Regions from separate parts of the Streptomyces sp. NPDC058274 genome, predicted to be linked through region 2. Evidence: riboswitches for the same ligand, from Rfam matches in the RefSeq annotation. Region 2 holds a riboswitch; each other region holds the start of a gene.

Region 1 (10,103 bases), on a different contig from region 2:
GGTCGGCAGGACGTTCACGAGCCCGCGGGTGGGGGAGCCCGACGGACCCGCCGGGATGTAACCGCCGTCAAGTGCCTTGAGGATGTGGGTGATCTCGTCCGTCGTCCGGGCCAGCCGGGGCACGACCTCACGGCACGCGAACTCCAGCACGGCGACGGCGTCCGGGAGTTCGACGCCCACCACCTCGCGGACGAGAGCGGGCACGGCCGCCGTGTCCCAGCCGCGTTCCTCCATGCCCTCCGCGAACCGGCGGCACAGCTGCTCGAGGAGGTCGATCGCGTCCGCGCCCGTCCGGGCGGGCCCCTCGACCAGCGAGGACAGCCCGTCCGGCACCTTCACCGGCGCACCGGGCTCGCCCAGCAACTCCTTCTCGACCAGCCCGAAGTGCTCGGCGAGGCAGGCCCGCAGACCGGGCAGCGCGTTCGCCGCGCCGCCCCACACCTGGGAGGCGCGCAGGACGGCCAGTACGAGATTGACCCGCGGCTCGGCCTCCGGGCCACCCCCGAGAATGTGCAGGCCGTCGCGGATCTGCACGTCCTTGATCTCGCACAGATAGCCGTCGATGTGCATGACGAACGAGTCGAAGTCGTCGTCGTCCGGCTGGTCGTCGACATGCAGGTCGTGGTGCAGCTCGGCCGCTTTGACCAGCGTCCAGATCTGCGCGCGGACGGCCGGGGCCTTCGTCGGGTCCAGGTCGGACACGAGCGCGTACTCGTCGAGGAGCTGCTCCAGCTTCGCCAGGTCGCCGTACGTGTCGGCGCGCGCCATCGGCGGTACGAGGTGGTCGACGACCGTGGCGTGCCCGCGGCGCTTGGCCTGGGTGCCCTCGCCGGGGTCGTTGACGATGAAGGGGTAGACCAAGGGGAGTTCACCGAGCACCGCGTCGGGCGCGCAGCCGCTGCTGAGGCCGAGTCCCTTGCCCGGCAGCCACTCCATCGTGCCGTGCTTGCCCATGTGGACGACCGCGTCGGCGCCGAACGAGTTCTCCAGCCACCGGTACGCCGCCATGTAGTGGTGCGACGGCGGCATGTCCGGGTCGTGGTAGATCGCGATCGGGTTCTCGCCGAAGCCGCGCGGCGGCTGGATCATCACGACGACGTTCCCGAACTGGAGGGAGGCCAGCACGATGTCGTCGCCGTCAATGTACAGATTGCCCGGCGGCTCGCCCCACGCCTCCAACATGCCGTTGCGCAGCTCGGGTTCGAGCTTTTCGAACCACGCCTGGTAGTCGGCCAGCGGCACGCGTGCGGGGGCCGACGCGAGCTGCTCCTCGGTGAGCCACTCGACGTCGTGGCCGCCCGCCGCGATGAGGCGGTGGATCAACTCGTCGCCGTTGTCCGGGTATTCGGTGAGGGCGTACCCGGCGCCCTTCAGCGCGTCGAGCACCCGTACCGCCGAGGCGGGCGTGTCCAGGCCCACCGCGTTGCCGACCCGGGAGTGCTTGGTCGGGTAGGCGGTGAAGACGAGCGCGAGTTTCTTCTCCGCGTTCGGCTTGTGCTTCAGCCGGGCGTGCCGCACGGCGATGCCGGCGACGCGCGCGGCCCGCTCGGGGTCGGCGACGTACACCGGGACATCGTCCGGGCCCTGCTCCTTGAAGGAGAAGGGGACGGTGATGAGCCGCCCGTCGAACTCCGGAATCGCCACCTGCATCGCCGCGTCCATGGGGGAGAGCGCGGCGTCCGACGCCTCCCACGCGGCGTGCGAGGAGGTCAGGCAGAGGCCTTGCAGGACCGGGATGTCGAGGTCGGCGAGCGCCCCGATGTCCCAGGCCTCCTCGTCACCGCCCGCCGACGCCTGCGAGGCGTGGGTGCCGCCCGCGGCGAGCACGGTGGCGACCAGCGCGTCGGCCTTCCCGAGGATCTCGTACAGACCGGAGTCGGCGCCGCGCAGCGAACCGCAGTACACGGCAAGGGCGTTGGCGCCCCGGGCCTCGATCGCGTCGCAGAGCGTGTCGACGAAGGCGGTGTTGCCGGACAGCTCGTGCGCCCGGTAGAAGAGCACGCCGACCGTCGGCCGGCCCTCGACGAACGGGCGCTCGCCGCTCACGCCGTACTCCGCCATCTTCCGCGGTTCTTCGAAGCCCTCGCCGGTCAGCAGCACGGTGTCCGAGAGGAAACGCGTCAGCTCGGTGAGGTTCTCCGGGCCGCCCTCCACGAGATAGCGCAGCGCCTCCGCGACGACACCGGCCGGTACCGACGACTCGGCCATCAACTCGGCGTCGGGGACGGCCTCTCCGCCCAGCAGCACGGTCGGGATGCCGGACGTCTTCAGGAAGGCGAGCCCGTCCTCCCAGGCCCGCTTGCCGCCGAGCAGTCGTACGACGGCGATGTCCGCCCCCGTGACGAGGGCGGGCAGCTCCTCCGCGACATCCACGCGGGTCGGATTGCCGATCCGGTACGCGGCGCCGGAGGCCCGGGCCGCCAGCAGATCCGTATCGGCGGTCGACAACAACAACACTGTGCTCATGCGGGCGCTCCCGGTGGAATGAAAGGCAGTCCTTGCGGCGCGCCCGACTCGATGAGCCGCCACAGCGCGTCCGTGTCCGCGTGTTCCTCGATCAGATCGCCGAGCCGGTCCAGCTGCTCCTCGCGCAGCGCCGCGAACGACGTGTCGGCGGCCGGCACGAAGCGACGCCCCGCGGCGGCCGCCACCTCGCGCAGAAAGGCACGCCGGAACCCGTCCGACTCCAACGAGCCGTGCCAGTGCGTACCCCAGACGGCGCCGACCCGGCAGCCGTCCAAGCTGTGCCCATTGTCATCAGAGATGAACGCTTCTCCGCCGGTCACTTCGGCGACCCCGTGGTGGATCTCGTATCCCTCGACGGCTTCGCCGAGCGCCTCCCCGACGGGCCGGGTCAGCGTCTTCTCCCGCGCGAACCGCACCCGTACCGGCAGCAGTCCGAGTCCGTCGACGTGTCCCGCCCGCGACTCGACCTCGTCCTCGATGTGCTCGCCGAGGACCTGGAAGCCGCCGCAGATCCCGAGCACCGGCCGCCCCTCGGCGGCCCGTCGCGCGACCGCGTCGGCGAGCCCGCGCTCCCGCAGCCACTCCAGCGCCTTCACCGTCCCCCGGGTCCCCGGGAGGACGACGAGGTCCGCGTCGGCCAGTTCCTCGGCCCGGTCCACGAACCGCACGACGACACCCGGCTCGGCGGCCAGCGCGTCCACGTCCGTGAAGTTGGACATCAGCGGGACCGCGCAGACGGCGACGCGCAGCACGTCCTCGCCGACCGGGGGAGCCACGACGGACTCGCGCACGGTCCCGCGCAGCGACACCCGCAGCCCGTCCTCCTCATCGATCCCCAGACCGTGCCGGAACGGCAGCACGCCGTACGAGGGCCGTCCGGTGAGGCCGTGGAGCATGTCGAGCCCCGGTTCCAGCAGGGAGACGTCACCGCGGAACTTGTTGACCAGGAACCCGGCGACGAGCTCCTGGTCCGCGCGGCTCAGCAGCGCGACCGTCCCGAAGAAGGACGCGAAGACGCCCCCACGGTCGATGTCCCCGACCACGAGCACGGGCAGCCGCGCGTTCCGCGCGATCCCCATGTTCACGATGTCGGTCCGCCGCAGATTGATCTCGGCCGGGCTGCCGGCTCCTTCACAGATCACCGCGTCATACGTGCCCCGCAACGCGGCCAGACAGTCGAGGACGGTCCCGAGCAACGCCTCCTGGCGTCCGCCGTGGTAGCCGCCCGCACTCATCTCGCCCACCGGCCTGCCCATCAGCACCACTTGGCTGCTGCGGTCACTGCCCGGCTTCAGCAGCACGGGGTTCATCTGCGCGGTGGGCTCCACCCGGGCGGCCTGGGCCTGCATGGCCTGGGCCCGCCCGATCTCGGCGCCCTCGCGCGTGACGAACGAGTTCAGGGACATGTTCTGCGCCTTGAAGGGCGCGACCTTCACCCCCTGGCGCACCAGCCACCGGCAGATCCCGGCGGTCACGACGCTCTTGCCGGCGTCGGAGGTCGTGCCGGCGATCAGCAGTCCGCCGCTCATGACGCGGCCCCCCTCTTGCTCCTGAACAGCAGCCGTCCGGCGGCACACACGCCCAGCGCGAGCGCGCTCACCCGCCGCGACAGCCGGACGGCCCGCTCGATGTCAGCGACCTCGACGGCCCGTCCGGTCTCGTTGAGGACGGGCCGGTGCTCGACCCGGCCCCCGTACGAGAGGGTGCCGCCGAGCCGCACGCCGAGCGCGCCCGCGAACGAGGCCTCGACGGGACCGGCGTTCGGGCTGGGATGCCGGCCGGCGTCGCCGCGCCAGGCGCGGACGGCGCCGCGCGGGTCGCTGCCCGCGACGGCGGCGAGTACGGCGGTCAGCCGGGCCCCGGGCCACCCCATGACGTCGTCGAGCCGCGCCGAAGCCCAGCCGTAGCGGCGGTACTTGGCGGACTTGTGCCCGACCATGGCGTCCAGCGTGTTGACGGCCCGGAAGCCGGCCAGCCCGGGCACGCCGGCCACGGCGCCCCACACGAGCGCTCCCACCACGGCGTCGGAGGTGTTCTCGGCGACGGACTCGACGACGGCACGCGCGATCCCGTCCGCGTCGAGTGCCTGAGGATCCCGCCCGCACAGATGCGGCAGCCGCTCCCGGGCCACCTCGATGTCCCCGGCCGCCAGCGCACCGCCGATCGCCCGGGCCTCCCGGGCGAGGGAGGTTCCGCCCACGACGGCCCAGGTGGCGGTGGCGGTCAGCGCGAGGGAGGTGGCACCGGAGCTGCGCAGGGAACGGCTCGCGAGGGCGGCGAGCCCGGCAACGCCACCCGCGCAGACGGCGGTGTGCAGTGCGCCCCACCCGCGGTGGTCGCGCCACAACGTCCGCTCCACAGCACCCGCGGCCTGCCCGAAGACGGCGACCGGGTGCCCGCGGCGGGGATCGCCGAGGAGCAGGTCACCGAGGAGGCCGGCGGCGGTGCCGTACGCGAAGACGCGATCGGCACGCATCGGTTCAGCCGACCGGAACGTCGGCTTGGACCGGGGTACTCAACGCACTGGGGCAGCCGCGCATGGCGATATGTCCTCACTCAGGGTGTCCGCGCCCTGGTTCGACGAGACCGGCGGTGAGAGTTCCTGGCTCCCGGGGATGTTCTTCCCCGGTGACAGTGGCGGGACCGCGCCGGATTCGCACCGGCTTCCTCTCCTGCCGCCGTACTTGGCTCCGGCAGTCCACCACGGGGTGAGAACACCCGTCAACTTGCTGTTGACCTGCGAAGGGAGAGTGTGCGAAGGCCCACACGCACGTGGGGTGCGGGACGTCGATCCGTCCCGCACCCCACGTCAAGTGATGCGCTTTTCGCCGGTTTTGAGTACCCGGCTCCCGACTCCTGCCGGGTGTCAGGCGACGATCAGATAGATGCCGTACGCCACCGCCGCCGCGCAGGCGGCGAAGCAGGCGTACGCGCCGGTGACCGCGACGGCGGCCGAACCGCCCTGTGCCGAGGCGGACTCGCGCTTCGCGAGGCCGACGACGCCCAGGGTGAAGAGGCCGACGAGGGTCACGGTGGCCACGAGGCTGACTCCGAAGACGGAGCCGAGAGCTGCCCAGTCGATGTGCATGCTGTTCGTTCCTTAGACCGTGGCCGGGCGGGTGGGCTCGGCGGAGGGGCCGGGGTCCGGCGCCGGGATGGTCGTCTTCAGTTCGGCGTCGAGGTCGGCGCCGAGCGTGGTGATCGGGCCCGCCGGGGGCGGGGTGACAGCGATGATCGCGGTGGTGACGACGCCCGCGGGCTCGGCGTCGACGTCGTTCACGTTGTCGATGGTGACCGGCTTGCGGCGGGACAGCGTCCAGATGACACCGGCTCCGGTCAGGAGCAGCGCCCCCGTGACGACGATGCCCCAGGTGCCCTGCCGGGTGAGGAACTCGGCGCCGGCGCCGACGAGCCCGGCGGCCGGCAGCGTCAGACCCCAGGCGACGAACATGCGGGTCGCGGTCGACCAGCGGACGACACCGCCCTTGCGGCCGAGGCCGGCGCCCATCACCGCGCCGGAGCAGGACTGGGTGGTGGAGAGCGAGAAGCCCAGGTGCGAGGAGGCCAGGATGACCGTGGCCGCGCTGGTCTGGGCGGCGAAGCCCTGCTGCGGGGCGAGGTCGGTGAGGCCCTTGCCCATCGTGCGGATGATGCGCCAGCCGCCCAGGTAGGTGCCGAGCGCGATGGCCATACCGGCCGAGACGATGACCCAGGTGGGCGGGTTGGAGTCCGGGGCGATCACACCGCCGGTGACCAGGGCGAGGGTGATGATGCCCATGGTCTTCTGCGCGTCGTTGGTGCCGTGGGCCAGCGAGACCAGGCCCGCGGAGGCGATCTGGCCGGCGCGGTAGCCCTTCGCGGTCGCCTTCTGGTCGGCGCGACGGCCGATGACGTACGACAGGCGCGTGGCCAGCAGTGCGGCCAGGCCGGCCACCAGGGGAGCGGCGACCGCGGGGATCAGGACTTTGGTGATGACGGTCGAGCCGTTCACCGACGACCAGCCGGCCGACATGACCGCGGCGCCGATGAGGCCGCCGAAGAGTGCGTGGGAGGAACTGGAGGGCAGACCCAGGAGCCAGGTCAGCAGATTCCAGAGGATGGCGCCGACGAGCGCCGCGAAGATCACCTCGGTGCGAATGCCCTCTTCGTTGATGATGCCGCCGGAGATCGTCTTGGCGACCTCCACGGAGAGGAAAGCACCGACCAGGTTCAGCACGGCGGACATGGCCACCGCCGTCTTGGGCTTCAGAGCGCCGGTCGAGATGGTCGTCGCCATCGCGTTGGCAGTGTCGTGGAAACCGTTCGTGAAATCGAACACGAGAGCGGTGACGATCACGATCCCGAGGAGAAGCGTGATGTGTTCCATTTACCCAGGCTTCTGTTTGACGTCAGTGGCACAAGGACCGTAGGCAACCTGGGTGAACGGAAGATGAACTGGGGCGGGCGGTGGAGTGACCCAATCGGCGTGTCGCCATTCCACTTGTGTCGAAGCGGCGGCTCGTGTGTCGAACAGAGCCGGAATATCGGGCTCCGGCGTGCCTGCTATCCCCTCGCGAAGGTCTTCAGCCGCGCCATGGATCCGTTGAAGAGATTCTGGTCACCAGGAAGGCTGCCACTGTTGTCGTACTGCCAGAACGTCCAGAACGTCCAGCCCGCGGGCAGCGCTCCCGGGTCGGCCGAGTCGTAGCGGGCCAGCCACAGGGCGTGGTTCGAGGCGAAGGCACGGCTGGCGCCGGTGCAGTCGTCCCACCAGTGCGTGGTCGTGTAGATCACCGGCCGGCGGCCGGTCGCCCGCCTGACCCCGTCACTGAACGCCTTGATCCACTTCACCATCGCGGTCCTGCTCAGGCCGTAGCACTTCTTGCCGTACGGGTTGTACTCGATGTCGAGCGCGGGCGGCAGCGTCCAGCCGTCCGCGCGCCAGGTGCCGCCGTTGCGCACGAAGTACGCGGCCTGCGCCCCGCCGGAGGACCTGTCCGGCAGCGCGAAGTGATAGGCGCCCCGCAGCAGGCCCGCGGCGCGCGAACCGTCGTACTGCCCGCTGAAGTAGGGGTTGCGGTAGGTGGTGGACTCGGTCGCCTTGACGTAGACGAACCGGGCGCCCTTCGCCTGCGCCTTCGGCCAGTCGACGTTCTTCTGGTGCGAGGAGACGTCGTGTCCGCGTGGTGCGGCCGCCCCCGAGGCCGCCCGCGAGGCCGGAATCCCGGCCAGCAGGGTCCCCGCTACGGCCAGCGCCGCCGCGGAGGCCGCGACGGCGCAGGCGCGAGGGCGGAACGGTTGGTGATCATGGCCCATATTTCCCCCCGAATGGCGACGTGCCAGACAAATCCAGCAGAGGCTACTGGAAGATCACCGGGTTCCGGTCCTTCACCGGCCAGTCGCACGGCCCGGGCGGTGTGTGGCTGCATGTGCTCCGGCGGAAGCACGCGTCGCCCTCTGAAGTGCCCCCGCCCGGCACGGCGTTGACGCGCGCTCCTCCTGGCAGGATCGCGCCATGGCTGAACAGCGGCGGGACACAGGGGACGACGGGGACGAGCGGGCCGGGCGGGAGGACGCGCAGGGCGCGCGCGAGCGTGGTGCGCCGGGTGCCCCGGGGGCGGTCGAGGGCGCGTGGGAGGAGCTCGTTACGACAGCGCGCCGGACCGTGTCCGACGGGCTGGTCGTCGGTACGTCGGGCAATGTGTCGGTCCGCGTCGGAGACACGGTCCTGGTCACGCCGTCGGGAGTGCCCTACGACCGGCTGACGCCCGCGGACCTCGTCGCCGTCGACCTGGACGGCCGGCAGGTGCGCGGCACGCTGGTACCGACGAGCGAACTGCCCATGCACCTCGCCGTCTACCGCACCACCGGCGCGCGCGCTGTCGTGCACACCCACGCCGTTCACGCGACGGCCGTCTCGACGCTCGTACCGGAACTCCCGCTGATCCACTACATGTCCGGAGCGCTCGGCGGACCGGTCCGGGTCGCCCCCTATGCGACCTACGGCACCCAGGAGTTGGCCGAGAACATGCTCCGGGCCCTCGCCGACCGCTCCGGCTGCCTCCTCCAGAACCACGGCACCCTCACCTACGGCACCAGCCTCAGCCAGGCCTACGACCGCACCGCCCAGCTGGAGTGGATGTGCCGCGTCTGGCTCACGGCGTCCTCCGTACCGGGCCTGACCCCGAACCTCCTCACCCAGGAACAGGCGGCACGGGCGGGGGAGCGACTGCGGGGGTACGGCCAGCCGGGCCGGGGCGTCAGCTTCTGAGCAGCCTGGGGTCGGCGGCGGTGGCGGCCGTTCGAGATGTGCCGGTGGATCGGCGCGGTGGCGGCCGTTCGTGACGTGCCGGTGGATCGGCCTGGAGGCGGCGGCCGTCCGAGACGTGGCGGTGGATCGGCCGGGGGCGGCGGCGCTCGTTCGAGACGCGCCGGTGGATCGGCCCCGGGGCCGTGGCGGCGGCCGTTCGAGACGTATCGGCGGACGGTCGGGGGGTCTGCGGCGGCGCCTGTCCGAGACGTGCCGGTGCTGCGGTGCCGAGCACGCCTCGGATCGGCGCCGGGGCCGCGGCGGCGCCCGCCCGTGACGTGCTCGGCACCGCAGCACCGAGCACGCGCATCCGGAAGATGCGGTCCCCGGTCCGGACGGGAAAGGCAGGCTCCCGTCCGCCCTCCCGCTGGCCGACAGCGGGCTCCCCCGGGAGACTGGACCGGTGCGCACTGTCAAAGCGACGGCCGCCGCCGTCACCGTTGCCCTGGCCGCCGGCGCGGCCTCCATTGCCGCCGGCCGGTACGCCAGCGATGCCGCGCTGAAGGCGCCCCCGGGCCGGCCACTGCCCACCGAGCCGCGCCTCACCGTGCACTCCACGGCCGCCGGCCAGATCACCCTCACCCGCGACCTGGCCTCGCTGCGGCCGGGAACGTACGGCCTGAGCGGTGACGGCTCCCACGCGGTCGTGGGACCCGTCCTGGACTCCGCCCCGCACCCCGCCGACACGGTCGTACGCCGTCTTGAGCGCGTCACCCACGGCGCCCTCAAGCGCGGCGACAGCGTGTGGCTGACCGCGAACCTCCACGTGGGCGATCCGAGCACCGCGCTCGGCCTGGACCACGCCGACGTCAACGTCCCCGGGGAACTCGGTGCCCTGCCCGCCTGGTTCGTGCCCGGCACCCGCGACACCTGGGTGATCACCGTGCACGGTCTCGGCGCCACCCGCGAACACCCCATGAACGTCATGGAGTTCCTGCACCGCCAGCGGCTCCCCGTCCTCGACCTCGCCTACCGCGGCGACCTCGGCGCCCCCCGCCCCCAGGACGGCCTGAACCACCTCGGCGAGACCGAGTGGCGCGACCTGGACGCCGCCCTGCGCTACGCCGTGCGCTACGGCGCCGAACGGATCGTCCTGTACGGGTGGTCCACCGGCGCCACCATGGCGCTGCGCGCCGCCGCGCACTCCGCGGTGCGCGACCGCATCGCGGGGCTCGTCCTCGACTCGCCCGTGCTCAGCTGGGAGACGACGCTGCGCGCGCTGGCCTCGGCCCGGCGCACGCCCGCCGCGCTGCTGCCCCTCGCGGTCCGCGCCGCCCAGGGGCGAACGGGCCTGCAGGGCGACCGCATCGTGGAGGCCGCCGACCCCGGCCGGCTGAAGGTGCCGGTG
Region 2 (10,103 bases):
TCGAGGCGCTGTTCATCCTGACCGCGCTGGACGCGGGCACGCGCGTGGGCCGGTTCATGCTCCAGGACATGCTGGGCAACGTCTACCGGCCCTTCAGGAACGTGAGCTGGAAGCCGGGTCTGGTCATCACCAGTGCGCTGGTGACGGGCCTGTGGGGCTACTTCCTGTGGGTGGGCGTCCACGAACCGCTCGGCGGGATCAACCAGCTCTTCCCGATCTTCGGCATCGCCAACCAGCTGCTCGCTGCGGTGGCGCTCGCCATCTGCACGACCCTGCTGGTCAAGTCCGGGCGCCTCAAGTGGGCCTGGATCACCGGGATCCCGCTCGCCTGGGACGCCACGGTGACGCTCACGGCCAGCTGGCAGAAGGTGTTCTCCAGCGACCCGCGCGTGGGCTTCTTCCAGCAGCGCAGCGTGTACCAGGACGGCATCGACGCGGGCAAGGTCCTGCCGCCCGCCAAGACGATGGACGACATGCACACCGTCGTCACCAACTCGACGGTCGACGGCGTCCTCTCGGCGGTCCTCGCCCTGCTCATCGTGATCGTGATCCTGGACGCGGCCCGGGTCTGCGTCCGGCACGTGCGGCGCCCGGCGCTCTCCTCCCTGAGCGAGGCGCCGTACGTGGAGTCGAAGATCGTGGCCCCGGCGGGGCTGATCCCGACCAGGGCGGAGAAGGCGGAGGAGGCGGAGCGCGATGCGGTCGGCGCTGCACGCGATTAGCCGCGCCGGACGCGGACTGCGCTGGTACGTACGGGAACTGACGGACGAGTCCGCGTACGACCGCTATGTCATCCACGTCCGCAAGGACCACCCCGACGCGTCCGTGCCGTCGCGGCGCGACTTCGAGCGGATACGGACGGCCCGTCAGGAGGCCGATCCCCGGCAGGGGTTCCGCTGCTGCTGACGACACGAAGACCGATATGCGGACAGGGGTTCCGTTTGGCCGACACCGTCGCCTAGATTGCCTGCGCGTTACACAGGTGATCAGAGAGTGGACGGAGTCACGAGATGTCCGAAGAGTCAGAAGTGAACAGAGCGGTGGTGACCCCCGCGCGGGTGGTCATCGCCCTCTGTCTCGTGGCGCCGTTCGTGGCGATGCTGTGGGTCGGCTCGTACGCCAAGATCGATCCCACCTTCATCGGCATCCCGTTCTTCTACTGGTACCAGATGCTGTGGGTGATCATCTCCACGGCGCTGACGATGACCGCGTACAAGCTGTGGCAGCGTGACCAGCGCGCCCGCACGTCGCAGGGCGGGGGTGCGTCGAAGTGAACGACGGCGTGAACGGAGTCGCCCTCGGCGTCTTCATCTTCTTCTTCCTGGCCGTCACGGCCCTGGGTTTCGTGGCCGCGCGCTGGCGCCGGGCCGACAACGAGCACACGCTCGACGAATGGGGCCTGGGCGGACGGTCGTTCGGCACCTGGGTCACCTGGTTCCTGCTCGGCGGCGACCTCTACACGGCGTACACCTTCGTCGCCGTACCCGCGGCCATCTACGCGGCGGGCGCGGCCGGCTTCTTCGCGGTGCCGTACACCATCCTCATCTACCCGCTGATCTTCACCTTCCTGCCGCGGCTGTGGTCGGTGTCACACAAGCACGGCTATGTGACCACGTCGGACTTCGTGCGCGGGCGCTTCGGCTCCAAGGGGCTGTCGCTCGCGGTGGCCGTGACCGGCATCCTCGCCACGATGCCGTACATCGCGCTCCAGCTGGTCGGCATCCAGGCGGTCCTCGACGTGATGGGCGTCGGCGGCGGCGAGAACACGAACTGGTTCGTGAAGGACCTGCCGCTGCTCATCGCCTTCGGCGTGCTGGCCGCGTACACGTACTCGTCGGGTCTGCGCGCCCCCGCGCTGATCGCGTTCGTGAAGGACACCCTGATCTACATCGTGATCGCGGTGGCCATCATCTACATCCCGATCAAGCTCGGCGGGTTCGACGACATCTTCAAGGCGGCGAACGACAAGTTCACGACGGCGGGTGCGGGCGGAGTGGTGCCCGCCGAGGCCGGCCAGTGGACCTACGCCACGCTGGCGCTCGGCTCGGCCCTCGCGCTGTTCATGTACCCGCACTCGATCACCGCGACGCTGTCCTCGCGCAGCCGTGAGGTGATCCGGCGCAACAGCACGATCCTGCCGCTGTACTCCCTGATGCTGGGCCTGCTGGGCCTGCTCGGGTTCATGGCGATCGCGGCCGGGGTGAAGGTGGACAACGGGCAGCTGGCGATTCCGCAGCTGTTCGAGAACATGTTCCCGGACTGGTTCGCGGGGGTGGCCTTCGCGGCCATCGGCATCGGCGCGCTGGTGCCGGCGGCCATCATGTCGATCGCGGCCGCGAATCTCTTCACCCGCAACATCTACAAGGACTTCATCAAGCCGGACGCGACGCCGAAGCAGGAGACCCAGGTCTCCAAGCTGGTCTCGCTGCTGGTGAAGGTGGGCGCGCTGGTCTTCGTCCTCACCATGGACAAGACCGTCGCGATCAACTTCCAGCTGCTGGGCGGCATCTGGATCCTGCAGACCTTCCCGGCCCTGGTCGGCGGCCTGTTCACCCGCTGGTTCCACCGCTGGGCGCTCCTCGCGGGCTGGGCGGTCGGCATGGTGTACGGCACGCTCGCCGCGTACGGTGTCGCGTCGCCGACGCAGAAGCACTTCGGCGGCAGCTCGAAGGAGATCCCCGGCCTCGGCGAGATCGGTTACATCGGTCTGACGGCGTTCGTCATGAACGTCGTGGTGACCGTCGTCCTCACCTTCGCCCTGCGGGCCTTCAAGGCGCCGGACGGCATCGACGAGACGTCTCCGGAGGACTACACGGCGGACGCGGGCGACACGGGTGTGCAGGTCGAACTGCCGCCTGCCACCGCGGGCACGGCCCACTGATCCGGCCCCCGTACCTGACGACGGGCCGCCGCTCTCGTACCCGAGAGCGGTCCGTGGTTCTCGTACCCCTCGACGGGCCGCCGAGAGAAATTCGGCGGCCCGTCGTCGTGCCCGTCCGGCACACTCCCCGGCATGGACATCGTCATCAGGCGGGCGCGGCCCGAGGAGTACACAGCCGTCGGGGAACTCACCGCCCAGGCCTACCTGGGCGACGGTCTGCTCGATTTCGGGGAGAGCGACGCGTACCTCGGGGAGCTGCGGGACGTGGCGAAGCGGGCGGCGGCGGCCGATGTGCTCGTCGCCGTCGAGGGCGCCCGGGTGCTCGGCGGAGTGACCTTCGTGCCGGCCGGCGGGCCGATGGCCGACATCGCGCGGCCGGGCGAGGCGGAGGTGCGGATGCTCGCCGTATCGCGGGAGGCCCGGGAGCGCGGCGCGGGCGCGGCCCTCGTCCACGCGTGCGTCGACCGCGCACGCGAAGTCGAGGGCTGCGTCCGCGTCGTGCTCTCCACCCAGCGGACCATGCACGCCGCCCACCGCCTCTACGAACGGCTCGGCTTCACGCGCTGTCCCGCGCGCGACTGGAACCCGATCCCGGACCTCGACGACATCCTGCTGCTCACCTATGAGTTGACGCTCTGACACGCTCTGCGAACGGCGCGACACAAGATGTGGGGGTGCCACCGCAGCCCGGCACAAGATGTATGCTCGTGCTCGCTGTCGTCGCAGGGGAATCCGGTGTGAATCCGGAACTGTCCCGCAACGGTGTACTTGTGCGTGTATGCGCGCTCGGTCAGTCCGAGGACCTGCCGACAGCGCGCCCCGGCCGGCCGGCCCGGGCGCCGACGACGTCCGGGCCTCGTGGAATGGGCCGGTGGACGCACGCGTACCGGCAAGGTGTCGCGTGTTCCGCTGCCCTCCGCAAGGCCCCGTGCCGAGCGAGGGAGAGCCCCACGTGACCATCGCGCCAGCCGATCCGGCCACCGCGACACCGTCCGCGACGTCGGAGGAGACGGACGGTCCGGGTGCCGCACTGCTGCGGACCCTGACCCGCCTCACCGCCGACCTCCCCGGCGCCGACCCCGGCCGGGTCGCAGCCGCCGCGCTGCGCGGCCGGTCCGCCCGCGCCGATGAGGCGGAGCTGCGCGAGCTGGCCACCGAGGCGGCCGCCGGACTCATCTCCGAGGATCCCGTCTACTCGCGGCTGGCCGCCCGGCTGCTGACGATCAGCATCGCCGCCGAGGCCGCCTCGCAGGGCGTCACGTCGTTCTCCGGGTCCATCACCACGGGCCACCGCGAGGGTCTGATCGCCGACCGTACGGCCGCGTTCGTACGCCTGCACGCGGCCCGTCTGGACGCGCTGATCGACCTCGAAGGCGACGACCGCTTCGGCTACTTCGGGCTGCGTACGCTGCACAGCCGCTATCTGCTCCGGCATCCGATCACCCGGCAGGTCATCGAGACGCCCCAGCACTTCATGCTGCGGGTGGCGAGCGGTCTCGCCGAGGACGAGACGCCCCGCGCGCTCGACGAAGTCGCCGCTCTCTACGCCCTGATGAGCCGCCTGGACTATCTGCCGTCCTCCCCCACGCTCTTCAACTCCGGTACGCGGCACCCGCAGATGTCGTCCTGCTACCTCCTCGACTCCCCGCTGGACGAGCTGGACTCCATCTACGACCGCTACCACCAGGTGGCCCGGCTCTCGAAGCACGCCGGCGGCATCGGCCTGTCGTACTCCCGGATCCGCTCCCGGGGTTCGCTGATCCGCGGCACGAACGGGCACTCCAACGGCATCGTCCCGTTCCTGAAGACCCTCGACGCCTCGGTGGCCGCGGTGAACCAGGGCGGCCGGCGCAAGGGCGCGGCCGCGGTGTACCTGGAGACCTGGCACTCCGACATCGAGGAGTTCCTGGAGCTGCGCGACAACACCGGTGAGGACGCCCGCCGTACGCACAACCTGAACCTCGCGCACTGGATCCCGGACGAGTTCATGCGCCGGGTCGACACGAACGGCGTCTGGTCGCTCTTCTCCCCCGCCGACGTGCCCGAGCTGGTCGACCTGTGGGGCGACGAGTTCGACGCCGCGTACCGCAGGGCGGAGGAAGCCGGGCTCGCCAAGAAGACCATCCCGGCCCGCGATCTGTACGGCCGCATGATGCGCACCCTCGCGCAGACCGGCAACGGCTGGATGACCTTCAAGGACGCCGCCAACCGCACGGCCAACCAGACCGCGGAGCCGGGCCACACCGTGCACTCCTCGAACCTGTGCACCGAGATCCTGGAGGTCACGGACGACGGGGAGACGGCCGTCTGCAACCTCGGGTCGGTCAACCTGGGCGCCTTCGTGGTCGACGGCGACATCGACTGGGAGCGGCTGGACGCGACCGTGCGCACCGCGGTGACCTTCCTCGACCGGGTCGTCGACATCAACTTCTACCCGACCGAGCAGGCGGGCCGTTCCAACGCCAAGTGGCGGCCGGTGGGCCTCGGCGCGATGGGTCTGCAGGACGTCTTCTTCAAGCTGCGGCTGCCCTTCGACTCGCCCGCCGCCCGTGCGCTCTCCACCCGGATCGCCGAGCGCGTGATGCTCGCCGCGTACGAGGCCTCCGCCGACCTCGCCGAGCGCAACGGCCCGCTGCCCGCCTGGGAGAAGACCCGTACCGCCCGCGGTGTCCTGCACCCCGACCACTTCGACGTCGAGCTGAACTGGCCGGAGCGCTGGGCGGCCCTGCGGGAACGCATCGCCGCGGTGGGCCTGCGCAACTCGCTGCTCCTCGCCATCGCACCGACCGCGACCATCGCCTCCATCGCGGGCGTCTACGAGTGCATCGAGCCGCAGGTCTCCAACCTGTTCAAGCGCGAGACGCTGTCCGGCGAGTTCCTCCAGGTCAACTCCTACCTGGTGGACGAGCTGAAGAAGCTCGGCGTGTGGGACGCGCAGACCCGGGAGGCGCTGCGCGAGTCGGGCGGCTCGGTGCAGGGTTTCACCTGGGTGCCGCAGGACGTCCGCGACCTCTACCGCACGGCGTGGGAGATCCCGCAGCGCGGCCTGATCGACATGGCCGCCGCCCGCACCCCGTTCCTGGACCAGGCCCAGTCGCTGAACCTGTTCCTGGAGACGCCGACCATCGGCAAGCTCTCCTCGATGTACGCGTACGCCTGGAAGTCGGGCCTGAAGACGACGTACTACCTGCGCTCGCGCCCGGCGACCCGGATCGCCCGTGCCGCCCAGGCGCAGGCCCAGCCCGAGAAGACCATCCCCGTCCAGCAGGCCGCCGACCCCGACGCCGTCGCCTGCTCCCTTGAGAACCCCGAGTCCTGCGAGGCCTGCCAGTAATGTCCAGCGAAACCAAGAACCTGCTCGACCCGGGCTTCGAGCTGACCCTGCGTCCGATGCGCTACCCGGACTTCTACGAGCGCTACCGGGACGCGATCAAGAACACCTGGACCGTCGAGGAGGTCGACCTCCACTCGGACGTCGCCGACCTGGCGAAGCTGTCGCAGGGCGAGCAGCACATGATCGGCCGGCTGGTCGCGTTCTTCGCGACGGGCGACTCGATCGTGGCGAACAACCTGGTGCTGACGCTCTACAAGCACATCAACTCGCCCGAGGCGCGGCTGTATCTCTCGCGCCAGCTGTTCGAGGAGGCCGTGCACGTCCAGTTCTATCTGACGCTGCTCGACACCTATCTGCCCGACCCCGAGGACCGGGCGGCGGCCTTCGACGCCGTCGAGAACATCCCGTCCATCCGCGAGAAGGCCGAGTTCTGCTTCAAGTGGATCAACGAGGTGGAGAAGCTGGACAGCCTCGAGACCAAGGCCGACCGGCGCCGCTTCCTGCTGAACCTCATCTGCTTCGCCGCGTGCATCGAGGGGCTCTTCTTCTACGGCGCCTTCGCGTACGTCTACTGGTTCCGCAGCCGGGGTCTGCTGCACGGCCTCGCGACCGGCACCAACTGGGTGTTCCGTGACGAGACGATGCACATGTCCTTCGCGTTCGAGGTCGTCGACACCGTCCGCAAGGAGGAGCCGGAACTCTTCGACGACCGGCTTCAGGAGGAGGTCACCGACATGCTGCGGGAGGCCGTCGAGGCCGAGCTGCAGTTCGCGCGCGACCTGTGCGGTGACGGCCTCCCGGGGATGAACACCGACTCGATGCGCCAGTACCTGGAGTGCGTCGCGGACCAGCGCCTGACGCGTCTCGGCTTCGCGCCGGTGTACGGCTCCGAGAACCCCTTCTCCTTCATGGAGCTCCAGGGGGTTCAGGAGCTCACCAACTTCTTCGAGCGGCGTCCCTCGGCGTACCAGGTGGCGGTGGAGGGCTCGGTCGGCTTCGACGAGGAGTTCTGACCCTCCTGGGCGGCCCTCAGCTCCCGGTCGATCCGCGCTTCGCGGCGCAGTCCGAGCAGCGCGGGGAGAGCCAGGACCACGAAGATCCCGAGGACGGTCAGCAGGGCGGCTGTGGTGTTCATGAGTGTCTGCATGAACACCACTGTCGCGCCGATCGGCCCTCGGGGTCAGTGGCAGGACTGCCGTAGGCCCTCGAATTCCTGCCACATCCGAGGCACACTGACAGCATGCTGAAAAACGTGGCCGCGGTTCTCCTCGACGGAGTGCATCCCTTCGAACTCGGCGTCGTCTGCGAGGTGTTCGGCCTCGACCGCAGCGACGAGGGCCTGCCCGTGTACGACTTCGCGGTGGCCTCGGCCGAGGGGCCGACCCTCGCTACCCATGTCGCCGGGTTCACCGTCTCCACTCCCTACGGCCTCGACCGGCTCGAAGAGGCCGACCTGGTCGTGGTGCCGGCCGCGCGCGACAACGCCGGGCGCGGCTATCCGCCCGAGCTGCTCGACGCCCTGCGCCGGGCCGTGCGCCGCGAGGCCCGGGTGCTCAGCGTCTGCTCGGGCGTCTTCGTGCTCGGCGCGGCCGGGCTCCTCGACGGACGGCGGTGCTCGGCGCACTGGCAGCACGCCGACGAGCTCGCCCGCCGGCATCCGCGGGCGATCGTCGAACGGGACGTCCTGTACGTCGACGAGGACCCCGTCATCACCTCGGCGGGCACCGCCGCCGGAATCGACGCCTGCCTCCACATCGTCCGCAAGGAGCAGGGTCCCGAGGTCGCCAACACCATCGCGCGCCGCATGGTCGTACCGCCGCACCGCGACGGCGGACAGGCCCAGTACATCGAGCGGCCGCTGCCCCGCTCGCAGTGCGACACGGTCGGCGAGGTGCTCGTCTGGATGGAGCGCCACCTCGACGAGGAGGTGACCGTGGAACAGCTCGCCGACCGCGCCCACATGTCCCCGCGCACCTTCGCGCGCCGCTTCCAGCAGGAGACCGGCACCACGCCCTACCGCTGGATCCTGCGGCAACGGGTGCTGCGGGCCCAGGAGTTGCTGGAGGCGTCGGACGAGACGATGGACGCGATCGCGGGCCGCACCGGGTTCGGCAACGCGGCCGCGCTGCGCCATCAGTTCGTCCGGAGCCTGGGGACGACCCCGCAGGCGTACCGGCGCACGTTCAGGGGCCCGCAGGCTGCCTGACCGTGCGCCGGTAAGCGCGCGGGGTCAGCGCGGCACGGCCCTCAGCAGCAGCCGCCGGGGTCGGAGCGTGATGCCGACCCTGGTGTTGCGGTCGGTCTCCGGCAGGTTCTCCAGACGCCACTTCGGCACCACGGTCGCCAGGATGATGGCGAGTTCGGCCATCGAGAAGTGGTCGGCCGGGCACTTGCGGTTGCCCACACTGAACGGACTCATCGCGTACTTCGGCACGTCCTTGGAGCGTTCCGGGAGCCAGCGGTCCGGATCGAACTCCAGATTCCGCTCGTAAGACCGCGGATCACGCTGGATCGCCAGCGGACTGTAGACAATGTCCGCACCGGCCGGAATGCGGTAGCCACCGAGTTCGGTTTCGGCCAGCGCCTGCCGCGTCAATATCCATACGGCGGGGCGTATACGCAGCGCCTCCGTGATGACATTGTTCGTGTGGCGCAGGTTCCGGAGGTCTCCGAATGTGATCGGCCGGTCCCCGATGACGGATTTGACCTCTTCGCTCAGCCGGGTCGCGTGTTCCGGGTGCTCCGCGAGCAACTGCAAGATCCACATCAACTGGGACCCCACCGTTTCGCTGCCCGGTGTGAGTATCGCTATGACCTGATCGTGAACCTCCTGATCGTTGACCGTTTCACCATTTTCGTCCTTCGCCTCGAGCAGCGCCGTGAGCAAATCGTCCGGCTTCTCCTTCGACGCCCGGCGCTCCGCGATGACCTCGTCGGCCAGGCGGTGCAATTCGGCCAATGCGCGGTCGAATTCACGATGGGCCGGAAGGGGGAGCCGATAGAACGGGCCGAACGAGAGGATCATGCGCCGGTACATACCGCCGAACACGGTCGCCAGCGCCGTGCTCAGCCGTTCGGCCAGCTCGTCGATGGGCCCGATCTGCAGGAAGCAGCGGGCCGTGACGCGGACGCCGATGCGGAACGCCTCCGTCGTGACGTCGACCGTGTCGCCGGGCTTCCAGCGCTCCGCGAAGGCCTGCGCCTCCTCCACCATCACCGCCGTGTACTTGGGGATGGCGTCGAGCCGGAACTCGGGCTGGATCGTCTGCCGCTGCCGCCGGTGCAGCTGGCCGTTGCTGGTCGCGACCCCCTTGCCCAGCAGGACGTCCAGGGTGTCCCAGAGCGGGCCGCCGATCTGGTATCCGGGGCTCGTCAGCAGAGTGCCGACGAGGGCCGGCGAGGTCACGGCATAGACCGTTTTCGGACCGAGCTTCAGCCGGACCAGATCGCCGTGGTCGCGCAGCTGGGTCAGGAAGCCCAGCGGATCGCGTACGAGGTTCCAGCCGTGACCGAGACCCGGAACACCACCTCCCGCGAGGGGCGGTACGGACAGCTCCGGCACTTCGGGGGTCGTGGGCCGTACGGACTCGACGGTCATTTCTCACCTGCCGCTTCGTTGTTGACGTACGGGGGTGTGGAGCGGTCGTCCCAGTTGTCGACCATGTACCGGCCGGACTCGTGATGGAACCAGTACACGGAACTGAACCAGTTCCGCATATTGGAGAGGCACGCCTTTACGGCACAGCTCAATTCCCGGCCCTGTGCGGTGCCGTCCGCGAGGGTTTCCGCGAGCCGCAGGACTTCCTTTTCAGCGGCCCGGAATTCGTCGATGCATTCCTCGACCCGGCGCCGTACTTCCGTGACGGCTTCCTCGATGGTCAATCCCTC
Region 3 (10,103 bases), on a different contig from region 2:
TGCTCCTCGTCGAGCTGGCTGTGCGTGGTCGACGCCGGGTGGATGATGAGACTGCGGACGTCACCGATGTTGGCGAGATGGCTGAAGAGCTCGACGGCGTCCACGAAGCGCTTGCCCGCCTCGACGCCGTCCCGCAGCTCGAAGGCCAGCACCGCGCCGGCACCCCGCGGCAGATACCGCTGCCCGGCCTCGTACCACCGGTTGGACTCGAGACCCGGGTAGTGCACGACGGCGACCTCGTCGCGCTGCTCCAGCCATTCCGCGAGCGCCTGGGCGTTGGCCGAATGCCGCTCGATGCGGAGGCTGAGCGTCTCCACGCCCTGGAGCAGCAGGAAGGCGGAGTGCGGCGAGAGGGCCGGCCCGATGTCGCGCAGCAACTGCACCCGCAGCTTGATCGCGAAGGCGCCCGGGCCGAGCGCCGGCCAGTACTGCAGGCCGTGGTAGCTGGGGTCCGGCTCGCTGAAGTCGGGGAAGCGCTCGGCGTGGGCGCCGAAGTCGAAGGTGCCGCCGTCCACGACGACACCCCCGATGGTCGTGCCGTGGCCGCCGAGGAACTTCGTCGCCGAGTGGACGACGATGTCGGCGCCGTGCTCGAGGGGCCGCAGCAGGTACGGGGTCGGCACGGTGTTGTCCACGATCAGCGGGACGCCGGCCTCGTGGGCGACGTCCGCGACCGCCCGTACGTCGAGGATGTTCCCGCGCGGATTGCCCAGCGTCTCCGCGAACAGGGCCTTGGTGTTGGGCCGGATCGCCGCCCGCCAGGCGTCGGAGTCGTCCGGGTCGTCGACGAAGGACACCTCGATGCCGAACTTCGGCAGCGTGTGGCGGAAGAGGTTGTACGTGCCGCCGTACAGGGACGTGCTGGAGACGAGGTGGTCACCCGCGCTCGCCAGGGTCAGGATGGCGAGGGTCTCCGCGGCCTGCCCGGAGGCGAGGGCCACGGCCGCGACGCCGCCCTCCAGCGCGGCGATGCGCTGCTCGAAGACGTCCTGCGTGGGGTTGTGGATCCGGGTGTAGATGTTGCCGGGCTCGGCGAGCGAGAACAGGTCCGACGCGTGCTGGGTGTCGCGGAACACGAACGAGGTGGTCTGGTAGATCGGCACCGCCCGCGCCCCGGTCGTCGGGTCCGGCGTGGCACCGGCGTGGATCTGCTTGGTCTCGAACGACCAGGCCGAGGTGTCGGGACCGGTGGGTTCGTCCTCGGGGGTGTGCCCCGCGGTGACGGAGTCGATCGGCTGGCTCATGGTTCTCCCTTGTACGGCGTACGGAGGCGCGCGTGAGACGCGAGGAGTGCGGGGGTACGTGAAGGCGCCGCGGGGCTGCCGGCAGGGCAGGTGCGGCGGCGGAGAGGCGTCGGGGGTCAGCTCGCGGACATACACCGTGTGGTGGTGACCCGCGCGTAGTCGACGTGCCGGCGCGTCACGAGGACCGTCCCGGGAGTCTGCGCAGGGACGCGGTGGCCACGGGCACGTCGTCCGCGTAGCAGACCCAGGTGACGACGATCTCGTCCGCCGCCGGCTGGGGTGCGCGGACGCGACGGTGCTCGACGGGGGCGTAGCGCGGGGCCAGTTCGGCGGACATCAGCTCGCGCAACCCGGCCGGAGCCGGGGCGTCCCAGTTCTCGGACACCCAGTGGAGTGTGGCGGGCGGCAGGGTCATGACGCATCCTTGCGGCGGGGCGGGGGCGGCCTACGGGCACCCGGGTGCATGCCGTCATGGTCACCCGCCGGCCGGCGCGTGTCTCTGCGAACGGCCACCTGTTCGCAGACCCGAAACACGCCGTTCGCAGACGCGCGTCGCGCGCAACCGGACCTTCGCACACGCCCCTCTGCGGCCCCTCGGCCGCCGGCCCGGGCCGGCTCAGGCGGCCTCGTGGAAGACCAGGCCCAGGGTGCGGCGGCGACCGGAACGCACGGTGCTGACGCCGTGGCGCATCGGGGCCACCGACCAGCCGCGCCGGGACGCTACGGGCCGGTCGCGGGTCGTGAAGACCAGCGCGTGCCCCTGCGGCAGAGTCGTGGACGAGCCCCGCGACTGGGCACGCGGGCGCTGCTCCGTCATGAGGAACTCGCCGCCGGTGAAGTCCACTCCGGGTGCGTCGAGGCCGATCACGACCTGGAGCGGGAACAGCATCTCGCCGAACACGTCGCGGTGCAGGGCGTTCCAGTCCCCGGGGCCGTAACGCAGCAGGATCTGCGCGGACTTGGTCTGTCCGGCGCCGTGGCACATCGCCACCCACTCCGGCAGGCTCCCGGGCCAGGGCGCGGGCTGCCCGAGCCTGGCCGCCCAGTCACGGGCGACCGGCAGCAGCCGCGGATAGAACGCCTCCCGCAACTCCCGTATCAGCTTGGGCAGTTCGTGGGTGAAGTAGCGGTACTGGCCGGAGCCGAAGCGATGGCGGGCCATGTCGACGGTCGTGCGGAAACGGTCGTCCTCGTCGTACAGAGCGGCCAGGGCGTGGCACTGGTCGCGGTGAGGATCCGGCCGGTGAGCGCGTGGCCGTACTCGTCGAGCTCCGCGGTGACCGCTGCCCAGTCCACGGCGGCCACGCGCCCCAGAGCCGCTTGTGCCGTGCCGGTGGAGTGGGTCGTGGCCGCCCGTGCCGTACGCGTGGAGTGAGTCACGGCGTACGGGCCTGGGCCGACTGCAGCTCCAGTTCGAGGAGCCGGCGCTTGGCGTCCAGGCCGCCCGCGTAACCGGTGAGCGCGCCGCCGGCGCCGATCACCCGGTGGCACGGACGCACGACCAGCAGCGGGTTGGCGCCGATGGCCGTGCCGACGGCACGAACCGCGGCCCGCGGGGCGCCGATCCGCGCGGCGATGTTCCCGTAGCTGAGTGTCGTCCCGTACGGAATGGTGTCCAGGGCTTTCCACACCCGCTGCCGGAAGTCACTGCCGCCGCCCGCGTACTCGATGTCGAAGCGGATCAGAGTGCCGTCGAAGTACCCGCGCAGCTGGGCGGCGATCTCGGTGAACGCGTCACGGTCCTCGGTCCAGCCGTTCTGCGCGACGGCGGCGTGCCGCTGTCCCGGCATCGACAGCGAGACGAGCGCCGTGCCGCCCTTCGCGGTCGCCGACTCCTCGCCCACCAGCAGCAGTTCACCCAGCGGGCTGTCGATCGTCGTGTGGAGCGTCATGAGTCCTGTCCCTTCGGGAGTACGCGGTTCAGGAGGCCCGGGCCGTTGTCTCCCCACGTCCACTGTGGGGCTTGCCGGCCGGAGGAACCGGCGGGATTCGGACGCCGTACTGCGCACGGACGACAGGGGGCCGCGGGGTACATCGGAGTCTGTCCGCCACGGGCACGCGAGCGTCGGTCGTCCGCGCCCGGACCCGCCCGATCGGGGGCGCCGGGTTTGACACGCCCCACCGCGGCTACCCGCTCCGCGTGACCACAACAACTTCCCAGGAGGAGCTCTTCCGGTTCCTGGAGGATCGTTTCACCTGCGCCCAGGCGTGTACCGACTGTGCACGGGCGTGCGCTTTGCGCGCGAGCCTCGCCGACCCGGACGGCCCCGAAGACCAGGAACGCGTCCGACGCAAGGGCATCCTGTGCGCGGAGGTGTGCGACGCGACGTGCCGCATGCTGTCCGAGCAGACGAGCCAGAACGAGGCCACGATCCGCGTCCAGTTGGAGTGGTGCCGGACGGTGTGCCTGGAGTGCGCCGAGGTCTTCGACGAGTACGCGGGCGGAGAGGACAGCGCCAAGGCCTGCCGCGAGTGCGCTCAGGCGTGCGCTGACTTCATGGCCACGCTGCGCTGAGGCCGGCCCGTCCGCGCGGGTAGGTCTGTGCAGATGCGTCCGTGCAGGTACGTCCGTGCAGGTACGTCCGTGCAGGTACGTGCGAAGGCGGCCCGCGCACGGTGTCGGGGTTCCTTCGCCGTACCCGGCCGGTCCGCGTAGGGCGTCGGGCTCAGCGGGTCCGCGTCGGCGTCGGGCTCGGCCGGTCCGCGTACGGCGTCGGGCTCAGCCGGGGTCCGCTACGGCGCGTCGGGCCGGCCCCGCCGTACTCAGCCGGCGTCCGGACCACCCAGCGGCCGTCCCGCCCGTACGTTCCAGCGGCCCGAGCGTCCGCTGAACTCCGTGGCCGTCAGCGGCGGCACGTCGATCCGCCAGAACGCCGGCTCGGGTGCGCCGAGGGCGCGTACCACCGCGGCCCGGACGACCTCCGGCTCCACCACGGCGACGCTCCGGCCCGTGAGCCGCGCGGCCGTCTCCAGCCAGCGGGCGATCCGGTCGCAGAAGTCCCGGACCGATTCGCCGTCGTGCGGCGCGGACTCCGGGTCCGTCAGCCAGCGGACCACCGCGTCCGGCTCCTTGGCACTCACCTCGTCCAGGGTCGCGCCACGCCAGCGGCCCACGTCGAGGCCGGCCAGCTCGGGCACCTCCTCGGCGGTGAGAGCGAGCGCGTCGGCGGTGTCACGGCAGCGCACGCCGGGGGAGACCCACCGTCGCTCCGCGCCCGGAACGGCGCCCGCCGCCGCCCGCGCGCGCTTGAGCCCGGCGGCGTCGACCGGGCAGCCGTCGTCGAAGCGGGCCTGGCGCAGCGCCTCGCTGGACGCCGCTGAGATCAAGATCACTCGACTTGTCATCGGCCTGTTCTCGCGTTCACGACGCGTCCCTTTCCTGCAGAAACCCGTACGCGGCAAGGGAGTTGGCGGCGTGTACGGCTGACGGGGGCGCAGAGTGTGCGCTCCGTGCGCCCTTGGCCGGGCCCCCGCTTCGCGGTACGGTCTCGACGATATTGACGACGGTTCGGCGGAAGTCCGGTGGAAGTCCGGCACGGTCGCGCCACTGTAAGCCCACAAGAGCCGCCCCCTCCAAGGGCGGCGAAGGTCGAGCAAGTCAGACCCGCGGCCGTCGTCCTGTGCACCACCAAGCCGGGACGCGAGTTCCCCAGGAGGTCCTGCCACATGGCGCAGTCCGTCGCTCAGCCGACTGTCACCCCCACCGCCGTACCCGCCAAGCTGCCGATCGGCGCGATCGTCCCCTGGGCGGTCTTCTTCGGCATCCTGATGCTGGTCCTGCTCTACTTCGTCGGCGCCGAACAGGGCGCCACCTCGGTCGTGTCCGGCGAGAACGTGCACGAGTGGGTCCACGACGCCCGCCACCTGCTCGGCTTCCCCTGCCACTGACGGCGCAAGGAAGCGTACGAGTCCATGAACTCCGCACTGGTCAGAAATCTTCTGGTGCGCGGCATGCTGGCGGGTCTCGCCGCCGGCCTGCTCGCCCTGGTCGTCGCCTACTTCCTCGGTGAGCCGCGCGTGGACACGGCGATCGCCTACGAGGAGGCGCACAGTCACGAGCACGGCATGGAGGCGGTCACCCGCACCATGCAGTCCACCGGCGGTCTCGCCACCGGCGTGCTCGTCTACGGGGTCGCGTTCGGCGGCATCGCCGCCCTCGCGTACTGCTTCGCGCTCGGCCGCATCGGGCGGTTCGGGCCGCGTGCGAGCGCGCTGCTCCTGTCGACGGCGGGCCTGCTCGCGGTCTACGTCGTGCCGTTCCTCAAGTACCCGGCCAACCCGCCGTCCGTCGGGGACCCCGACACCATCGGCAAGCGCACGACGCTGTACTTCCTGATGATGGTGCTCAGCGTGCTGCTGGCCGTGGCCACGGTGATCCTCGGCAAACGCCTGGCGCCCCGCCTCGGCAACTGGAACGCCACGCTGGTCGCGGGCGCGTTCTTCGTCCTCGCCGTCGGCCTCGCGTACGCCTTCCTGCCGGCGGTCGACGAGGTTCCGAAGGACTTCTCGGCCACCCTGCTGTGGCAGTTCCGGCTCGCGGCGCTGGCCATCCAGCTGACGCTGTGGACCGCCTTCGGGCTTGTCTTCGGTGAGTTGGCCCAGCGGCTGCTGACGCCGGCACCGGCCACCGCGGAAGCGCAGCAGCAGGAGAATGCCGCCGCGCCGGCGGCTTCCGCGGCGCCCTGAGCGCCGAGAGATCCGGGCGGGCTCCAGGCGAACCGGAGCCGGCCCGCTTTCGGCACCTAGGTCAGCCGCTCGAATCCGTCCAGCATCGCGGTGAGCCCGGTCTCGAACTGCTCGGCGGGGTTGTCCGCGGCTTCCCCGCCGGGGCGCAGCACCGCCAGGCTCAGCGCGTGCCCGACGGTGAACTCGCGCAGACAGCGAACGACGTGACCCGCGTGAGCGGACCCGAAGCCGGCCGCCCGGAGCCGCTCGGTCAGCCGTGCGCTCGCGTCGGCCGCCGCGCGTGAGCGGACCGGATGGGTCGCGAACACCGCGACGGCGTGCGGATGGCCGACCAGCGTGTCCCGCAACCGCCGGCAGTACCCCTCGGCCACCGCACGCCAGGTGCCGTCCCAGGGCAGCGAGTCGACGTCGAGCTCGTCGAAGAGCAGCTCGGCGACACCGTCGAACAGTGCTTCCTGGTCCTTGAAGTAGCGGTACGCGGCCATCGGGTCGACGCCGAGACCCGCACCGAGCTTGCGCATGGAGAAGGCGCGCAGGCCGTTGGCGTCGATCAGCGCCAGCGCCGCCGCCGCTATGTACGAGCGGCTCAGCGCCGGTCTGTGGGGAGGGGATGCCTGTCCGCTCCCGGTGTCGTGCTTGTCGGTCTTCATGAGGCGTGTCGTCCAGGATCGTCGTCGCGCCGCTGGTGCACTCCCCGGGAAACCGCTGATGGGTGGAGTGCCCCCCGGGGAACTTCTCGCATGCTACGTCCCGGGTGCCGATCAGGACATGCGCGGGGACGGTCCCCGAGGCGCCGCCGACGGTATCGACGCGTCATCGGCATTCCCAATTTCTGTAACGAGTTCTACTGTGTGCGCCGTCAAGTCCGGGTGGGACCGACCGGTCCACTGGGAGCCAGGAGGCGCCGTGCATCTCGAATACACGCCCGAGCAGCAGCAGCTGCGCACCGAACTGCGTGGCTACTTCGCCGAGTTGGTGCCGGACAACGCCTACGCCCGCTACTCCGACCCGGCGGCGCAGAAGCGCTTCTACCGCGACACCATCCGCCGGCTCGGCACGGACGGCTGGCTCGGCGTCGGCTGGCCCAAGGAGTACGGCGGGCGCGGCCTGAGCCCCATGGAACAGTTCATCTTCTTCGACGAGGCCGCCCAGGCCGTCGTACCGCTGCCGCTGATGGCCCTGAACACGGTCGGCCCCACGATCATGCGCTTCGGAACGGACGAGCAGAAGGCGTACTTCCTCCCGAAGATCCTCTCCGGTGAGATCGACTTCGCCATCGGCTACAGCGAGCCCGACGCGGGGACGGATCTGGCCGCGCTGAAGACCAAGGCCGTACGGGAGGGCGACGAGTACGTCGTCAACGGGCAGAAGATCTGGACGACGAACGGCGACACCGCCGACTGGGTCTGGCTCGCGGTCCGCACCGACCCCGACGCCCCGCCCCACAAGGGCATCACGATGCTGCTGGTCCCGACCGCCGACCCCGGATACTCGTGCACGCTCATCAACACCCTCGCCTCGCACGACACCACGGCGAGCTACTACGAGAACATCCGCGTCCCCGTCTCGCGCCGGGTCGGCGAGGAGAACAAGGGCTGGCGGCTGATCACCAACCAGCTCAACCACGAGCGCGTCACCCTCGCCGCGCACGGCACCATGGCGATCCGCGCCCTGCACGACGTGCAGCGCTGGGCGATGGAGACCAAGCTCGCCGACGGCCGCCGCGTCGTCGACCTCCCCTGGGTGCGCCGGCGCCTGGCGCAGACCCACACCAGGCTCGACGCGATGAAGCTCCTCAACTGGCAGATGGTGAACGCCGTCCAGGAGGGCACCCTCACCCCGCAGGACGCCTCGGCCGTCAAGGTGTACGGCTCCGAGGCGCGCCGGGACGCCTACGCCTGGCTGATGGAGATCGTCGCCGCGGCCGGTGTCCTGAAGGAGGGTTCGGCTGGCGCCGTCCTGCACGGCGAACTGGAACGCGGCTACCGCTCGGCGGTGATCTTCACCTTCGGCGGCGGCAACAACGAGATCCAGCGCGAGATCATCTCGTGGATCGGCCTGGGAATGCCCCGGGTGCGCCGGTAGGTGTGCTGTGACGAGCCAAGAATCCTCGATTCTTGGTGGGCACAAAAGAGGGATGAACGGGTTCTGCTGGGCGCAGGCCTGGGACAGTGCGGCAGCGCAGCGCTCGTGTAACTCCCTTGCCCGGGCTCAGGGTTACCGTGCGACGTGGGTGGGAGTCGTGAAGAGTTCTCGCATGGTTCTGGGGATCCGGTCACGGGAACGGAAAGATCGGGGGGCTCACTCGGCGCTTCCGAACAGGTCGGGCGCCGTTCCATCCGATGGGAGACCGATCAACGATGTTCACTCCGGTGCGCAGCAGAGTGCGGACGGCCGCGCTCGCGCTCTCGGCCGTTACGGCCCTCGTCTTCGGCGCGACCGCCACGACCGGCGCGGCAGCGGCCCCCGCTGCCGCCTCCGCAAAACAAGGACCGACCTCGGTGGCGTACGTCGAGGTGAACAACAACAGCATGCTGAACGTCGGTAAGTACACCCTCGCCAACGGCGGCGGCAACGTCTTCGACGTCGCCGTGATCTTCGCGGCGAACATCAACTACGACACGAGCGCCAAGGCGGCGACCCTGTACTTCAACGAGAACGTGAAACGCGTCCTCGACAACGCCGCCACGCAGATACGGCCGTTGCAGCAGAAGGGCATCAAGGTCGTCCTCTCGGTGCTCGGCAACCACCAGGGCGCGGGCTTCGCCAACTTCCCGTCCCAGCAGGCGGCTTCGACGTTCGCGAAACAACTGTCGGACACCGTGGCCAAGTACGGCCTGGACGGCATCGACTTCGACGACGAGTACGCCGAGTACGGCAACAACGGCACCGGCCAGCCCAACGCCAGCTCGTTCGTGTATCTGGTGTCGGCACTGCGCGCCAACATGCCCGGCAAGATCATCAGCCTCTACAACATCGGACCGGCCGCATCGCGCCTGTCCTACGGCGGTGTCGACATCACGTCCAAGTTCGACTACGCCTGGAACCCGTACTACGGCTCCTGGCAGGTCCCCGGCATCGCACTGCCCAAGTCGAAGCTGTCGCCCGCGGCCGTCGAGATCGGCGGGACCTCGCAGAGTACGGTCGCCAGCCTCGCCCGCCGCACGGTCAGTGAGGGGTACGGCGTCTATCTGACGTACAACCTCGACGGCGCCGATCGCAGCGCCGATGTCTCCGCGTTCACCAGGGAGCTGTACGGCAGTGACGCCCGCTACACGCCGTAGGCCGATCACGCTCCCCGGCATCCGGTGCCCCCTCGGGGCTTGCTGCATTCCGTAGCCGAGCCTCGGGCAAGCCGCGCCTTCGACAACGATGTCGGAGGCACGGCCGCCATAGGAGCCGTGCCCTGCGCTGTGCCAACTTGCCGGCAATCTCTCTGATTCCGTGCTCCGGCAGCTGAAGCCAGTCGGCATCGGCGCAGGTCACGAACGTCGCCCGAGGTGAACCAGCGATCTTCGGCACAGGGTTGGGGCGGGGATGCGCGGCGGGCTGTCGACGCCCTCGCGCGATCCGCTGGTCAGCGGCGCGGCCGTACACAACCGGCGGTCCTGTCACGAGGTGCGCCGCGGACCGCCCCGGCCCGTGGCTACACTTCGAGGGTGACAAAGGTGGCCTCGTCAGGGACGCGCGCGGACGAAGTGTTCCATGCTGTGCGAGCCGGTCTCCTGACGGCACAGTTCCGCCCAGGACAGTGGATGAAGGTATCCGACCTGCAGAGACGGTTCGGGGTCAGCATCTCGGTCGTGCGTGAGGCGTTGAACAGGCTGACCGCGGAGGGGCTGCTGCAGAGCTCGGCCCAGCGCGGCTTCCGTGTCGCGGACCTCTCCCTCGCCGATCTGCAGGATCTGACGGACGCCAGAATCAAGATCGAGCCCCTGGTGCTCAGGGAGTCTCTGGAGTCCGGCTCCGCCGAGTGGGAGGCGGAAGTAGTGGCGGCTCACCACATGCTGACCAGGACGCCCGTTCAGTCCCCGGACGGCACTCTGAATCCGGAGTGGATGCGGGTGCACGCCTCGTTTCACGAGGTTCTGCTCGCCGGATGCCCGAACGCCCATCTCCGATCCGTGGCCACTTCGCTCCGGGACAAGGCGGAGATGTACCGCATGGGCGCCC

The links. A riboswitch is a leader RNA that binds a small molecule or an ion and turns the genes downstream of it on or off. The one in region 2 is predicted to bind cobalamin.
Region 1: linked by a shared signal. The riboswitch ahead of ACFVYF_RS00355 (cobalamin biosynthesis protein) and the one ahead of ACFVYF_RS20935 (ribonucleoside-diphosphate reductase subunit alpha) in region 2 are both predicted to bind cobalamin.
Region 3: linked by a shared signal. The riboswitch ahead of ACFVYF_RS19405 (CbtB-domain containing protein) and the one ahead of ACFVYF_RS20935 (ribonucleoside-diphosphate reductase subunit alpha) in region 2 are both predicted to bind cobalamin.

Annotation. Positions count from the first base shown of each region.
Region 1 covers NZ_JBHVXW010000001.1:65,164-75,266, reverse strand. The annotation lists gene cobN (cobaltochelatase subunit CobN) at 1-2,466, opposite strand, end outside; gene ACFVYF_RS00360 (cobyric acid synthase) at 2,463-3,995, opposite strand; gene ACFVYF_RS00355 (cobalamin biosynthesis protein) at 3,992-4,942, opposite strand; cobalamin riboswitch at 5,042-5,185, opposite strand; gene ACFVYF_RS00350 (hypothetical protein) at 5,333-5,554, opposite strand; gene ACFVYF_RS00345 (anion permease) at 5,567-6,832, opposite strand; gene ACFVYF_RS00340 (lysozyme) at 7,009-7,761, opposite strand; gene ACFVYF_RS00335 (class II aldolase/adducin family protein) at 7,961-8,716, shown strand; gene ACFVYF_RS00330 (alpha/beta hydrolase) at 9,159-10,103, shown strand, end outside.
Region 2 covers NZ_JBHVXW010000010.1:49,854-59,956, reverse strand. The annotation lists gene ACFVYF_RS20960 (carbon starvation CstA family protein) at 1-722, shown strand, start outside; gene ACFVYF_RS20955 (YbdD/YjiX family protein) at 697-906, shown strand; gene ACFVYF_RS20950 (DUF3311 domain-containing protein) at 1,011-1,274, shown strand; gene mctP (monocarboxylate uptake permease MctP) at 1,271-2,881, shown strand; gene ACFVYF_RS20940 (GNAT family N-acetyltransferase) at 3,014-3,520, shown strand; cobalamin riboswitch at 3,566-3,707, shown strand; gene ACFVYF_RS20935 (ribonucleoside-diphosphate reductase subunit alpha) at 3,834-6,215, shown strand; gene ACFVYF_RS20930 (ribonucleotide-diphosphate reductase subunit beta) at 6,215-7,228, shown strand; gene ACFVYF_RS20925 (hypothetical protein) at 7,141-7,362, opposite strand; gene ACFVYF_RS20920 (helix-turn-helix domain-containing protein) at 7,456-8,421, shown strand; gene ACFVYF_RS20915 (cytochrome P450) at 8,446-9,813, opposite strand; gene cyc1 (epi-isozizaene synthase) at 9,810-10,103, opposite strand, start outside.
Region 3 covers NZ_JBHVXW010000009.1:1,530-11,632, forward strand. The annotation lists gene ACFVYF_RS19375 (bifunctional o-acetylhomoserine/o-acetylserine sulfhydrylase) at 1-1,244, opposite strand, end outside; gene ACFVYF_RS19380 (hypothetical protein) at 1,420-1,659, opposite strand; partial or broken gene ACFVYF_RS19385 (2OG-Fe(II) oxygenase) at 1,861-2,549, opposite strand; gene ACFVYF_RS19390 (methylated-DNA--[protein]-cysteine S-methyltransferase) at 2,621-3,136, opposite strand; gene ACFVYF_RS19395 (four-helix bundle copper-binding protein) at 3,385-3,759, shown strand; gene ACFVYF_RS19400 (histidine phosphatase family protein) at 4,008-4,589, opposite strand; cobalamin riboswitch at 4,712-4,873, shown strand; gene ACFVYF_RS19405 (CbtB-domain containing protein) at 4,911-5,132, shown strand; gene ACFVYF_RS19410 (CbtA family protein) at 5,157-5,930, shown strand; gene ACFVYF_RS19415 (TetR/AcrR family transcriptional regulator C-terminal domain-containing protein) at 5,987-6,580, opposite strand; gene ACFVYF_RS19420 (acyl-CoA dehydrogenase family protein) at 6,837-8,015, shown strand; gene ACFVYF_RS19425 (endo-beta-N-acetylglucosaminidase H) at 8,291-9,214, shown strand; gene ACFVYF_RS19430 (GntR family transcriptional regulator) at 9,629-10,103, shown strand, end outside.